DNA from 4 places in the Sporosarcina sp. NPDC096371 genome. Region 4 is predicted to be linked to each of the others. Evidence: riboswitches for the same ligand, from Rfam matches in the RefSeq annotation. Region 4 holds a riboswitch; each other region holds the start of a gene.
What was found. Region 4 has a riboswitch for cobalamin ahead of ACIQ0H_RS07785 (ABC transporter substrate-binding protein). Riboswitches for the same ligand answer to the same signal wherever they lie in the genome.

Region 1 (3,188 bases), 110 kb from region 4:
GATGAGTCCGAAAGGGATATGCTCGATTGTATCTGCCCAGTCGTAGCCCAGTTTGCCGAGTACCTGCTTCACTTGTGTGAAGTGAAAGCTTTGTTCATTGCCAACGACGTACAGCGATTTCACGAAGTTATAGGTTGTTTTTCTGTCGATGGCGGCGCTCAAATCACGAGTCGCATACAATGTAGCGCCATCTGATTTTTTAATCAAACAAGGCGGCATATCCTCATCGAGCTCAACGACTAACGCACCATCCGACTCCACCAACAGTCCTTTGTTAGCTAACTCGTTGACGACGGGTTCCATTTTGTCATTATAATAAGCTTCGCCGTTATACGAATCGAAGGTGATTCCTAGCAAGTCATAAATGCGTTGAAACTCTTTCAGTGATGCTGATTTGAACCATTTCCATAATGCGAGTGCCTCGGTATCGCCGTCTTCAAGCGCTTTGAAAGCTGCTCTACCTTGCTCATTTAGCGAGTCATCTAGCTCTGCTTCTTCGTGGAAACGGATGTACAGCCCCAATAGTGTTTGTATCGGTGCTTGTTGAACTTCTTGCTCACTTCCCCATTTCCGATACGCTGTGAGTAACTTACCGAACTGCGTTCCCCAATCGCCGATATAATTAATCTTCACGGTATTAAAACCATTCTTTTCGAGTAATAAAGCAATCGAATTACCGATGACGGTAGAGCGTAGATGGCCCATAGAAAACGGCTTTGCAATATTAGGGGAGGACAAATCAATCGTGACAACTCCGCCATTGCCATCATTATTGGAACCATAAGATGTGGATTGTTTGTGAATGGTTTGCAGTAAAAAACGAGTGATTTCAGAACGATTAACAAATATATTCACATAACCACCCATAGCTTGCGCTTTTAAGATTAACGGATGATTGATGGCTTGAGCCAGTTCTTCAGCAATGACAACGGGGGATTTTCGTAATTCCTTTGCAAACGGGAAACAGGGTAGTGCCAAGTCACCTAAATGTGTATGAACGGGCCGTTCAAGCATACTTTCTTGTATCGGAATCGGACTAAATTGTTGTAGAACTTGCAAAATATCTTTTTTCATCGCCAACCACTCCTCGTTTATTTATTTGAACAAAAAAAGCCCTCGTCTCAAATTAATGAGACGAAAGCTTAGCCTCCGCGGTACCACTCAAATTGCCCATACAGGGCCACTTTCTCATAACGGCGAGTCACCGGCTTTACAAGCATCTCAGAAGTGCGGTTCACAACCATTCTTTACTAGGCTCCCATCGTCCCTAGTTTGCTGAAAAAGAAATGACTGTTACTCTCTTCGTCATAGATATTGTATTTGAATGTAGCAAAATTGGAATCAGGTGTCAATGAGGAATCTGTCTATTCTAAAAAATGCGTGGTAGCAAAATATTTTTTGACTGCGCGATATTGTTTATAACTTTGTAGATAGTTACGTACATGTTGATAATGACGGTCACAATGATAAGCGAAAAAAACTGTGGATATGTGGATAAGCCTTTGTTAATCGAACGTAAAAACTTTTCTCCTATTTACGTTATAACCACAACATGTTAGGGTAAAGAAAGTAAATGAGACACAACATATAGTATTGAACGATGAAATGGTACCGACACCGGTTTAAAAGGGAATCCGAAATAATGGAGCTGTCCCCGCAACTGTAAGCGCCGACGACCGCCGAATAAGCCACTGTGGAGAGCACACCATGGGAAGGGCAAGGCAGGAAGGACGAAGCGTGAGCCAGGAGACCTGCCTTTCATCGTCAAGCGACACTTTCTTCGGGGGTTGAGAGGTTGAAGCGAATGGGATGCTGTTTTTTTCGTGAGGCCCTATTCCGTTTCCAACAACGAACCCATGGGCGATAGCTCTACCGATAAGGTGGACCTGTCGCTTTTTTAATGAAAACTTATAGACAACATATTAGACAACATATAGAAGGAGATGGTCGTTTTGACTACTAAAATTGCGAAAACTGGAATTGATCGTATAGTGGATGAGTTACAGGGTGAATTTGGTGCGGGGAAAATAGAACCGCTCGTCATCGCAAGTGAACGCTGGTTACAGAAAAATCCGGAGGGCTCTCAGTCTGAATGGACGAAAGCGATGACGTTAGAATCACTAAGCAACTTGGACGAGTCAACAACGTACTGGACATTTGTTGCAGCACGTATCCATCTCCGTGACGTCTATGCGCGACAAGAACAACTACGTGGGGCAAAAGTCTATACAGATTTTGCGAACAACGTTGCCCGTCTTGTTGATCAAGGCTTGTACACATCTGTATTGACAGAAAAATATTCACACGAAGACCTTGTCCATCTTGGACAGTTAATGGAACCCGAACGGGACAAGCTATTTACATATATCGGATTAAAAACGTTGATGGACCGCTATGTAGCAGTCGATTTCAATAAACAATCGGTTGAACTTCCACAAGAGCGTTGGTTGATTATTGCGATGATGCTCATGCAAAATGAAACGGAAAATCGTCTTGGAAAAGTAGCGGAGTCATACTGGGCAATGAGCAACTTGTTTATGACCGTGGCGACGCCGACATTGTCGAATGCTGGGAAACCACATGGTCAATTGTCGAGCTGCTTTATCGACACAGTCGACGATTCTTTGCAAGGAATCTACGACAGCAACACGGATATCGCCAACTTGTCGAAATACGGTGGCGGCATCGGTGTTTACATGGGGAAAGTGCGCAGTCGTGGTGCTTCCATCAGAGGATTTAAAGGTGCATCAAGCGGAGTCCTTCCGTGGATTAAACAGTTGAATAACACGGCAGTCAGTGTTGATCAGCTTGGACAACGCCAAGGTGCAATCGCCGTATACTTGGATGTTTTCCATAAAGATATTTTCACTTTCCTTGATTTGAAACTGAATAATGGCGACGAGCGCTTACGTGCGCATGATATTTTCACAGGTGTATGTTTACCGGATATTTATATGGAACAAGTAGAAGCGCGCGGTGAATGGCACTTATTTGATCCACATGAAGTCCGTACGGTAATGGGTTATTCTCTTGAGGACTATTATGATGAAACAAAAGGCGGCGGTTCTTTCCGTGAGAAATATATGGAATGCGTCAACCATCCAGAATTGAGCAAGGAAACTGTCCCTGCTATTGACCTTATGAAACGTATTATGCGCAGTCAGCTTGAAACAGGCGTGCCGTTTATG
Region 2 (3,188 bases), 130 kb from region 4:
TTCCGAGTAACTTGTTGTCATCATCGACAATGATCAGGTTTGTAATTTTTCTCTGCCGGATAAGCGTGAGTGCTTTTTCCGGAGAACGTTGAGGAAGAGAAGTGACAACCGATCCCGACATAATATCGGTAACAGGCATGAGTTCGGGATTTTGGGTGATTCGATGTTTCCCGATGAACTCCTCTACAAAGCCGTGGGCTGGTTCGTGCAGTAATTTTTCTGGAGTGTCCAACTGTAGTAGTTTACCGTCTTTCATAATGGCGATGCGGTCGCCCATTTTTAAGGCTTCATCCATGTCGTGTGTCACAAAGACAAATGTCTTATTTAGCTTTTTATGCAAAGCACTTACTTCTGCTTGTAGTTGGTCGCGTGTCAGTGGATCAAGTGCGCTGAACGGTTCGTCCATTAGGATAATATCGGGATTGCCCGCAAGTGCTCTCGCAATGCCAACACGTTGTTGTTGACCGCCGGAAAGTTCCTTTGGATAGCGAGTTGCGTACATATCTGGATCAAGACCGACCAAATCAAGCAGCTCGTTGACACGTGCTTTAACTTCCTTGGCGTTCCAGCCTTTTAGTTGGGGAACAATCGCAATGTTTTTTTCGATGGTGTAGTGGGGGAAAAGGCCAATTTGTTGAATGACATAGCCGATATTTCTTCGCAGTTCCGATGGATTATACGAGTTGATATCTTTGCCGTTGATGGAAATGGTACCACTGGTATGCGGTTCCATCTTGTTGATCATTTTCATCGTTGTCGATTTTCCCGAACCACTCGGTCCAATCAATACAAGAAATTCACCTTGTTGAATATCGAAGTTGACAGATTTTACTGCTTGGAAACCGTCACCATACACTTTGCTTACGTTTTCAAAAGTTAACATAAGTACCTCCTGTAGTTTTTTGAGAATAAATACACTCCTAAATAGTAGATGAAAAAATCATCCGTACTGAATAAAAAAGAAGACATATCCAGCTCGAAGTAGCTTTCGAACAATGTCTTACTAGATTAGTATAACACAATCAGATAGATTAAACAGATAATACTGTATTTTATGACAAGAGGTTCGTTAACGTGTAATCCTTAATTGTATAAATCAACTTGCCTACACTGGCACAATCAAGGTCCTTGAATATTAATTATTTTTTCGATATTGCAATTATTCTCCGATTATACTATCATTCATAATGAATCAGATTCTTAACAATTAAATAATATATATTTTGGTTCTCTGCTTTCGAGTAAGAGATTAATAAGGAAACAGGTGAGAATCCTGTACGGTCCGGCCACTGTAATTGGGAAGTGACTTCTATTTATAGCCACTGGTTGAAAAACTGGGAAGGCAGAAGAAACGATGATCCATAAGTCAGGAGACTTGCCAAAGTATGCATGCGTGATACCTTCCGGGAAAAGGTTGCATTGTGTATCTTTGAATTTTTTTATTAATTTTTTGAGCATACATTTGCCCCTACCTTTTTCTTTGAAGGTAGGGGTTTTTATTTTTGAAGAAGGAGCTGCGGAAAAATACCGATTAGAAATGATTCTTTAAACTTACAGGTGAAAGAAGAAATTGGAGGGATTTTCATTGGGTATATTACAAAATCAGTTGAAGAAATATTTTTCAATTTTGTTGAGTTTGTTATTGGCAGTATCGTTGTTTACACCAACTGTGGGGGCGATAGCACTTGATGCAAGGCAAGGTGTCAGTGCAGAAAGCTTTGGAGGAAATTCGACTGAGCAGTCACTCGATGTTAAAAATCAACTAGAATCGACAGACAATCTTGATTCAGAACCATTAAAAAAAGAACAATTGCTTGGTGAGGCGCAAGGAAGCGAAGAAGGTAATCTATCATTTTCAGAGGCCAATCCTAGCAAGTTTGCAGTTTTTGAAGACAATTCTATTCAAGTCTCGGTGCGAATAGAAGGGCTTGGGGAAACGATTATTCCTCCTATGGAATTCGATGTTGAAGCATATGATATAAGCCATGCAACTGGGGAGACTGCAAGTTCAGCAACACAAGGGCCGCGTGCTATTCATGCGATTGTTAAGGCATTGGAATTAAGCGGTTTTGATGTCTCAGATAAAACGAAGTTCGATTTTGGTGGTGGCAATTTCATCACAAATGTTGATGGATTGAAGATGAACGCGATTAATCCTAGTTTGGATGGATGGATGTATTTTGTGAATAACGAGTATGCAAATGTCGGAGTTGGGGATTTTCAATTAAAAGAAAATGACTCCATTACTTTATATTTTGTAACCAACTACTTTACAAATACATTTACATGGTTCGATAAAGAATTGGTTGAGGTTCATGCAGGTGAAGAAATTCAATTTGAATTAATGGGTGATAACTATGGATCAACTCAGCCGATTGATAATGCAGTCATCCTTGTAAATGATGCGCCACTCGAAATAGATGGCCAAGAAATTGAAACGGATGCGCAAGGCATTGCATCTTTACGATTCGATACACCGGGTGAATATCATATATCAGCACAACGACTTGATGGCCAGTACAGTAATATAACTCGTCCTTATAGCAAAGTCATCGTGCTAGAAGAAGGAGAAAAGGAACCTAGTCCCACACCTCGGTTATCTGTAGATTCAATAGTAGAGGCTGGAACCATCAATCCAGCGGTCACTGTGTTGGTAATAGATGATACATTCTCAGCTAATGTAACAGATAAAGCGAATTGGGCTATTCAGGAAAATACGACAGGTCTTGAAATCGATACAATCACCAGTGAAAGTAATCAGAAAGTGACGATTTCTTTTAACGGAAAAGCACAAGAGGGTACGTTTGCAATCACTGCACTAGCTGGAGCGTTGGATGGTAGCGATGCAAGTGAAACAAATTTGGTTGAGGTTTTAAAGGGTGAAAATGTTCCAGAAGAAACGCAGCTGGATAAAATGATTGAAGACACGGTTCAGTATTATAAATCAGGAAGTAAGAACGTGTCCTCATGGTGGCAGCTTGTTGCATTATGGGGGGCTGGCGAGAACCTAACGGACGGTTCTTGGTCATTGCCAAGTTGGCAAACGACAGATCCGAAATTGAAGGAAGATACATTTGACACGGAGCATATTCGTTATATTTTTGGTTTGCTGGCGATGGGGAAAGACCCTTCGAAAGCCTGGGAGACCAATCGAAATCTATATGCTGAATTAGCGGCACAGCAAAAAG
Region 3 (3,188 bases), on a different contig from region 4:
CGAAATATTCGACCATGTCCGTCCGTTCAAATTCACCGTGAACAAAGACATCTAGCCCGATATCTTCTTGAATGTCGATCCATTGTTTGATTTCATTGCGGACGAAGTCGCGGTATTGTACATCCGTCGATTCACCTTTGCGCCATTTTGTTCGTGCACGGCGAACTTCCGGTGTCTGTGGGAAACTACCGATTGTTGTTGTTGGTAATAGTGGCAATTTAAAGTAGTCCTGCTGTTTGTCACGACGTTCTTTGAATGGCGAATGACGCTGACCATCTTGTACGCTGATGTTTTGCACGGCTTGCAGTAAACCAGGGTGATTTCTTGCAGGCAGATCTTCAAGATTTTGACGAGCAGTTAAACTTGTTGCCACCGCATCTGCGATCGCTTGATTCCCTTCGCGCAGGCCTTTAACGAGCGTTGTGACTTCCACAAGCTTTTCATCTGCAAAAGCAAGCGCGGCTTTAATCGTTGCATCCAGTTTTTCTTCCGATTGTACGGTAACTGGAACGTGAAGCAGACTGCTTGAAGGTTGTACCCACATGCGATCTGTTGGAACGAGCTTTGTCAACGCATCAAGCAAACTCGCTTTTTCTTTCAAATCTGCACGCCAGATGTTGCGTCCATCAATGAGGCCGACAGCAAGGGTTTTATCTACTGGGAAACTGTGTGCTTGCAATTGTTCAAGATTCTTATCTGCACCTTGCGCGAAATCTAGACCAATACCAGCTACAGGAAGGGCAACAACCTCTTCATAGTTCTCGAGTGCGTCAAAATATGTTTGTAGCATAATTTTAGTATGCGGAGCTACCGTACTTAGTTGTTTGTAAATTTCGGAGACGGTTTGGATGTCATCTTTCGTCAGTGACGTTGAGAGAATCGGTTCTTCGAGTTGAACCCACTGCGCCCCTGCTTCTGCTAATTCGTTAAGAATTTGGCCGTAAAGGGGAATCAATTGCAAAATGAATGCCGGGATATCCTTTTTGTCATAGCCTTTTGATAGTTTTAAAAACGTATATGGGCCAATTAAAACAGGCTTGCCGTCAATATTCAATTTTTCTTTCGCTTCCAGATAGGCAGTAAGTGGTTTGTTCTCTGTCAGTACTAGTTTTTTCTGACCATATTCTGGCACGATGTAATGGTAGTTTGCGTTGAACCATTTTGTCATTTCTGACGCAACTGCTTGATCATTGCCGCGTGCAATCGAGAAATACGTGGCAAGCGATACATCTCCGCCAGACCATCCAAAGCGCTCAGGAATCATGCCGAACATCACAGCTGTATCGAGCATCCGGTCGTAAAGCGTGAAATCACCGACAGGAATCAAGTCAATCCCCGCATCCTTTTGTTTTTGAAGACGTTCCAGCCGAAGTGTTTCGATTTCTGCGTGGAATAGGTCTTCCTCCAATTTTCCAGTCCAAAAAGCCTCGAGTGCTTTTTTCCATTCCCTGTTGCCCCCGATATATGGGTAACCAATCGTACTGCTGATCATTGACATACCGTTTCGTCTCCTCTTTTTGTGAAGTGAAGAAGTGTTTTTTAGCTTCTTAGGCAACAAAAAAACACTTCTAACGAGGGTTAGAAATGTTTACGTAGTTGATTCCGCTAGTTACGGATCGTACATGTGTGCCGCGGCACACATATCATTTGCGTTTGCATTCTAACACTCCCTATCGACCGTAGGGTAGAGCGTTACAAAAATAGGCAGCTATCTGGCTTCAGCAAATTTGCTGTTACAGTGGCGGGACCGCGCCGGATTATCGTTTCACCGGCTTCTCTATTAAGATCTGACAAATGTACGACTCATCAGACCACCTATTTCCATTGCTTTACTATTTAGTTATCGATGTGTTCAAAGCTATCATGTATCTATTATTCTGTCAAACGGAATATTACGAAAGAGTTTGAAAAAACGCCAGAGGAATGGTTCCTTGGCGTTTTTTCGGGTCTTCAACTATTTACTGACGTTTAAACCGGCTTGTCTTTTTCGATTTCAATCGCTGCATTCGATCTTCAACTTCTTGCCTATTCGCAAGCGTCTTGTCTATATCTGTTTGAATCGCAATGATTTTATCTTCTTGAATAGTCACTAAAAACCAAGTCCCCACAGTGCTGCCTGCTGGAAGGAAAGAAACGGGTACATGGAATTGCTGTTGTAATGCGTCAACGAGTATCAATGCGTCATTTGTATCCGTAAAACGATCGAGATAGCCTGAATGCATTTATTTGCCTCCCACGCAGGCAAGTCCCTGCGATTTGATATCCTGTAAACGTGCAGGTCCAATCCCTTTAATGGTGGTGAGCTCATCAATAGAATGATAAGGGCGAAGTTTGATTAATTCACTTGCCAAAGCAGGACCGATATGTGTGATTTGCTGAACATCTTCTTCACTTGCCGTGTTGATATCCAGACAAGAATTTCCCGCTGTTGGCTGGGAAAGTGTTCCTTGTTTTTGGGTCATGACTGTATAGGTTTTTCCATCTGTTTCTACCATGATCGTACCATGTGTATCTGTTCCGTATAGGGGGATGTCCCTCGAATGGATACGATCAACGACTTCAGCATCAGGATGACCATATGAGTTATCAATCCCGGCAGAGTAAATCGCGATTTCTGGCTTGACGGCCTGCAAAAATTCAGGTGTGCTAGATGTATTGGAGCCATGGTGTCCGAGATGTAAAATCTGTGCATGGATGTTTGCGCCATTTGTGAGGATTGCCTGTTCCGCCTGTTGTTCAGCATCCCCTGTGAATAGGAAGGACACTTCTCCATATTGTAACCGCATCGCGAGCGAATTATTATTTGTATTCGCCGAAAGAGCGTTTGGATGAAGAATCGCGATTTCAAGTGGTCCGATGTCAAATACCTCGCCAACTTCGGGTTCGTAATACTCGACATTATGCTTCTCAATTGCTTCTAGTGATTTCGCAAACACCCCTGAATTTGCGGTTTCCCCGTTCATCCACACTTCAGTTACGGAAAACTCTCCTATGATTTTATCCAATTGGCCGATGTGATCGGCATGGGGATGTGTCACGGCGATGATGTCAATATCCTTGATATTTTGTGCATGAAGGTAATCGACTACATCGGATGCGTTCCAATCTCCGGTATCAATAAGGAGATTAATCGATTCATCCTTGTCAATTACTTGTAGCAACGTCGCATCCGCTTGTCCAACGTCTAT
Region 4 (3,188 bases):
AGACATGGAAATGCCTGAGGACGGCTACCAAGGAAAAGATATTATTGGTATTGGAGAAGAGCTTGCGAAAGAATTTGGCGATAAATACGTCAACGTTGCTGAAGAAGAGCGTTATGCATTTTTCCGTAAGTACGGACTTGATTTCGAATTGGAAAAATTGAAGAAAGACCTAGCTGATTTCCGCGTATCGTTTGATGTATGGTTCTCGGAAACTTCATTATATGAAAACGGTAAAATCGACGTTGCGCTCGACAAATTGCGTGCAAACGGCCATGTTTTTGAAGAAGACGGTGCAACGTGGTTCCGTTCAACAACATTTGGCGATGACAAAGATCGTGTACTCATTAAAAATGATGGAACATATACGTATTTGACACCAGACATTGCTTATCATGAAGATAAATTATTCCGTGGCTTCGACAAGCTCATTAACATTTGGGGAGCAGATCACCACGGTTACATCCCGCGTATGAAAGCGGCAATTGAAGCCCTCGGTTACGATCGGGAAACACTGGAAGTCAGTGTGGCGCAAATGGTTCAGCTGTATAAAGACGGCGAGAAATTCAAAATGAGTAAGCGTACAGGGAAAGCAGTGACATTGCGTGAACTTGTAGAAGAAGTGGGTCTTGATGCAGTTCGTTACTTCTTTGCTATGCGTTCAGGCGATTCTCAAATGGACTTTGACCTCGATCTTGCGATTTCACAGTCCAATGAAAACCCTGTGTACTACGCACAATATGCGCATGCACGGATTTCTTCCATCTTGCGACAAGCCGGTGAAGCAGGACTAGCTGCATCTGTGGCTAACGTTTCTTTATTGCAAGCGGAAAAAGAATTGGATTTGTTGAAGAAGATTGGTGATTTCCCACAAGTGGTGAGTGATGCGGCAAGAATGCGCATTCCACATCGCGTCGCAACTTATATTCAAGAACTGGCTGCAGCATTCCATAGCTTCTACAATGCAGAAAAAGTATTGGATCCAGCAAATCATGAATTGTCAGAAGCACGACTTGCACTTATCACGGCAACACGTACGACTGTTGCAAATGCACTAAAACTGATTGGTGTTTCTGCCCCAGAAAAAATGTAATTGAATGGACCGCTACGCTGAGGATGTTTTCCTTGGTGTGGCGGTTTTTTGATGGGAGGAAAGTTATAGTTTGCAATCAAAACCTAGTTGAGTGCAAGCAAACAACATATGTACGCAAGCAAATCCCGATGGAGTGCAATCTAACCTGAGTTAAATGAAAGTAAATCAACATCGACACCTTCAAAAGTTGTAGTATACTGAAAGATGTACAAAATTACATAGCCAAACATAAAGGTGCCTCGCCATCAAAGACGAGGTTAAAAGGGAAGTCGGTTGAAGTCCGACGCGGTCCCGCCACTGTAAGTGTCGACACGTTGCTAAAACGTGACCACAAGTCAGGAGACCTGCCTTTATGAATCATCCGTAAGCCTACGAGGATAGGTTTGGTGGAAATCGATGCGTCCACGCATCCGTATTTTTACTAAAACATTCCTCCGTGCTCATGCGGGGGATTTTTATTTGGAACAAATAGGAGGAAAATGATATGAAAAAGATGTGGCCATTATGGCTAATGTCACTACTTGCAGTGTTTGTCCTCGCGGCATGCGGAACTGCAACAGATAAGCCTAAAGTAGATGCAACACCACAGGAAGATGTCGCTTCTCAAAAAGATTTTCCACTAACGATAACGGACGCAGTCGGCAATGAAATTACATTGGAAAAAGCGCCGGAAACGATTGTTTCCATGCAGTCTAGCAACACCGAAATTTTGTTCGCGCTTGGACTAAATACTGAAGTCATTGCTGTTAGTGACTACGATAATTACCCTGCAGAAGCACTTGAAAAAGAGAAAATCGGTGGTCAGCAGTTTGACGTAGAGAAGATCGTTGCGATGAATCCCGACATCGTCTTTGCCCACGAAATGGGGCTAAGTACCGGTGAAGAAGGTCTCCAACAAATCCGTGATGCAGGAATCCCTGTCTTCGTTGTGAAAAATGCAAAAGATTTTGAAGAAACGTATGCAACAATCGTAACAATCGGACAAGCAACAGGTAAATCAGAAGAAGCTGAAAAAATCATCGCAAATATGAAAGAGAAAGTTGAAGAAGTGACATCGAAATTAGCTTCCGTTGACAAAAAGAAGACGGTTTTCGTAGAAACATCACCGGCACCGACTATCTACACACCAGGTAACAATACGTTTATGAATGAAATCCTCAACATGGTTGGAGCAAAAAATATTTCCGCTGACCAAGAAGATTGGTTCATGATGTCTCCAGAAGAAATCGTTAGCCGTAATCCGGAAGTCATCATTGTGATGTATAGCTATATTGACACAGCTGTCGAAGATGTTTACAAACGTGATGGTTTTGATTCGATTACAGCTATCAAAAACCAAGCAGTTGTTCAAGTGGATGAAAACAAGACAAGCCGTACAGGTCCACGTCTTGCAGAGGGGTTGGAAGAAGTAGCAAAAGCTATCTATCCAGAGGCTTTTGGTGAATAAATCTAGCGTTGCCTATATCGTGTCTATCGCCACACTTGCTGTGGCGATTTGGCTCGGTGTATCGATCGGCTCGGTGAATATTCCGATCAGTACGTTATGGAATACAGGAGCAGATGAGACAGCTACGAATATTTTATGGAAGATTCGTATGCCACGCGTCGTATTGGCAGGACTAGTTGGCGCGTCACTTGCAATTGCAGGAGCCGCTTTTCAAGGACTGCTCAAAAATCCGCTCGCTGATCCATACACCCTCGGAGTGTCATCCGGCGCCTCTGTCGGCGCTGTGATGACGCTTTTTTTCGGTATTTCCATCCCGATATTTGGCAACTATACGCTACCCATTTTTAGTATGGTCGGTGCAGCATTGACGATGTTCCTTGTGCTAGGATTTGCACGCCTCGTCGATCGTGCGCTGAAAATGGAAACCATTATTTTAACAGGCATCATCTTCGGCTCGTTTCTGGGTTCCGTGTTATCGCTAATGATTGCTTTAACTGGTGAAGAACTGCGACAAATTATCGGCTGGTTGCTCGGCAGTGTATCGATGCGTGGTTGGAATTATGTCACGATGATCTTGCCGTTTGTCCTCATTGGTTCCATTATGCTTTGGCTATGTCGCCTTGAATTAAATGCCATGTTGTTCGGCGAAGA

Region 1: linked by a shared signal. The riboswitch ahead of ACIQ0H_RS07245 (ribonucleoside-diphosphate reductase subunit alpha) and the one ahead of ACIQ0H_RS07785 (ABC transporter substrate-binding protein) in region 4 are both predicted to bind cobalamin.
Region 2: linked by a shared signal. The riboswitch ahead of ACIQ0H_RS07180 (S-layer homology domain-containing protein) and the one ahead of ACIQ0H_RS07785 (ABC transporter substrate-binding protein) in region 4 are both predicted to bind cobalamin.
Region 3: linked by a shared signal. The riboswitch ahead of metE (5-methyltetrahydropteroyltriglutamate--homocysteine S-methyltransferase) and the one ahead of ACIQ0H_RS07785 (ABC transporter substrate-binding protein) in region 4 are both predicted to bind cobalamin.

Annotation. Positions count from the first base shown of each region.
Region 1 covers NZ_JBIWFE010000002.1:266,683-269,870, forward strand. The annotation lists gene argS (arginine--tRNA ligase) at 1-1,074, opposite strand, end outside; T-box leader at 1,128-1,318, opposite strand; cobalamin riboswitch at 1,589-1,773, shown strand; gene ACIQ0H_RS07245 (ribonucleoside-diphosphate reductase subunit alpha) at 1,944-3,188, shown strand, end outside.
Region 2 covers NZ_JBIWFE010000002.1:245,439-248,626, forward strand. The annotation lists gene ACIQ0H_RS07175 (betaine/proline/choline family ABC transporter ATP-binding protein) at 1-883, opposite strand, end outside; cobalamin riboswitch at 1,208-1,397, shown strand; gene ACIQ0H_RS07180 (S-layer homology domain-containing protein) at 1,586-3,188, shown strand, end outside.
Region 3 covers NZ_JBIWFE010000003.1:33,999-37,186, forward strand. The annotation lists gene metE (5-methyltetrahydropteroyltriglutamate--homocysteine S-methyltransferase) at 1-1,492, opposite strand, end outside; cobalamin riboswitch at 1,687-1,834, opposite strand; gene ACIQ0H_RS08970 (DUF3006 domain-containing protein) at 1,959-2,222, opposite strand; gene ACIQ0H_RS08975 (MBL fold metallo-hydrolase) at 2,223-3,188, opposite strand, start outside.
Region 4 covers NZ_JBIWFE010000002.1:379,405-382,592, forward strand. The annotation lists gene argS (arginine--tRNA ligase) at 1-1,090, shown strand, start outside; cobalamin riboswitch at 1,306-1,456, shown strand; gene ACIQ0H_RS07785 (ABC transporter substrate-binding protein) at 1,575-2,537, shown strand; gene ACIQ0H_RS07790 (FecCD family ABC transporter permease) at 2,530-3,188, shown strand, end outside.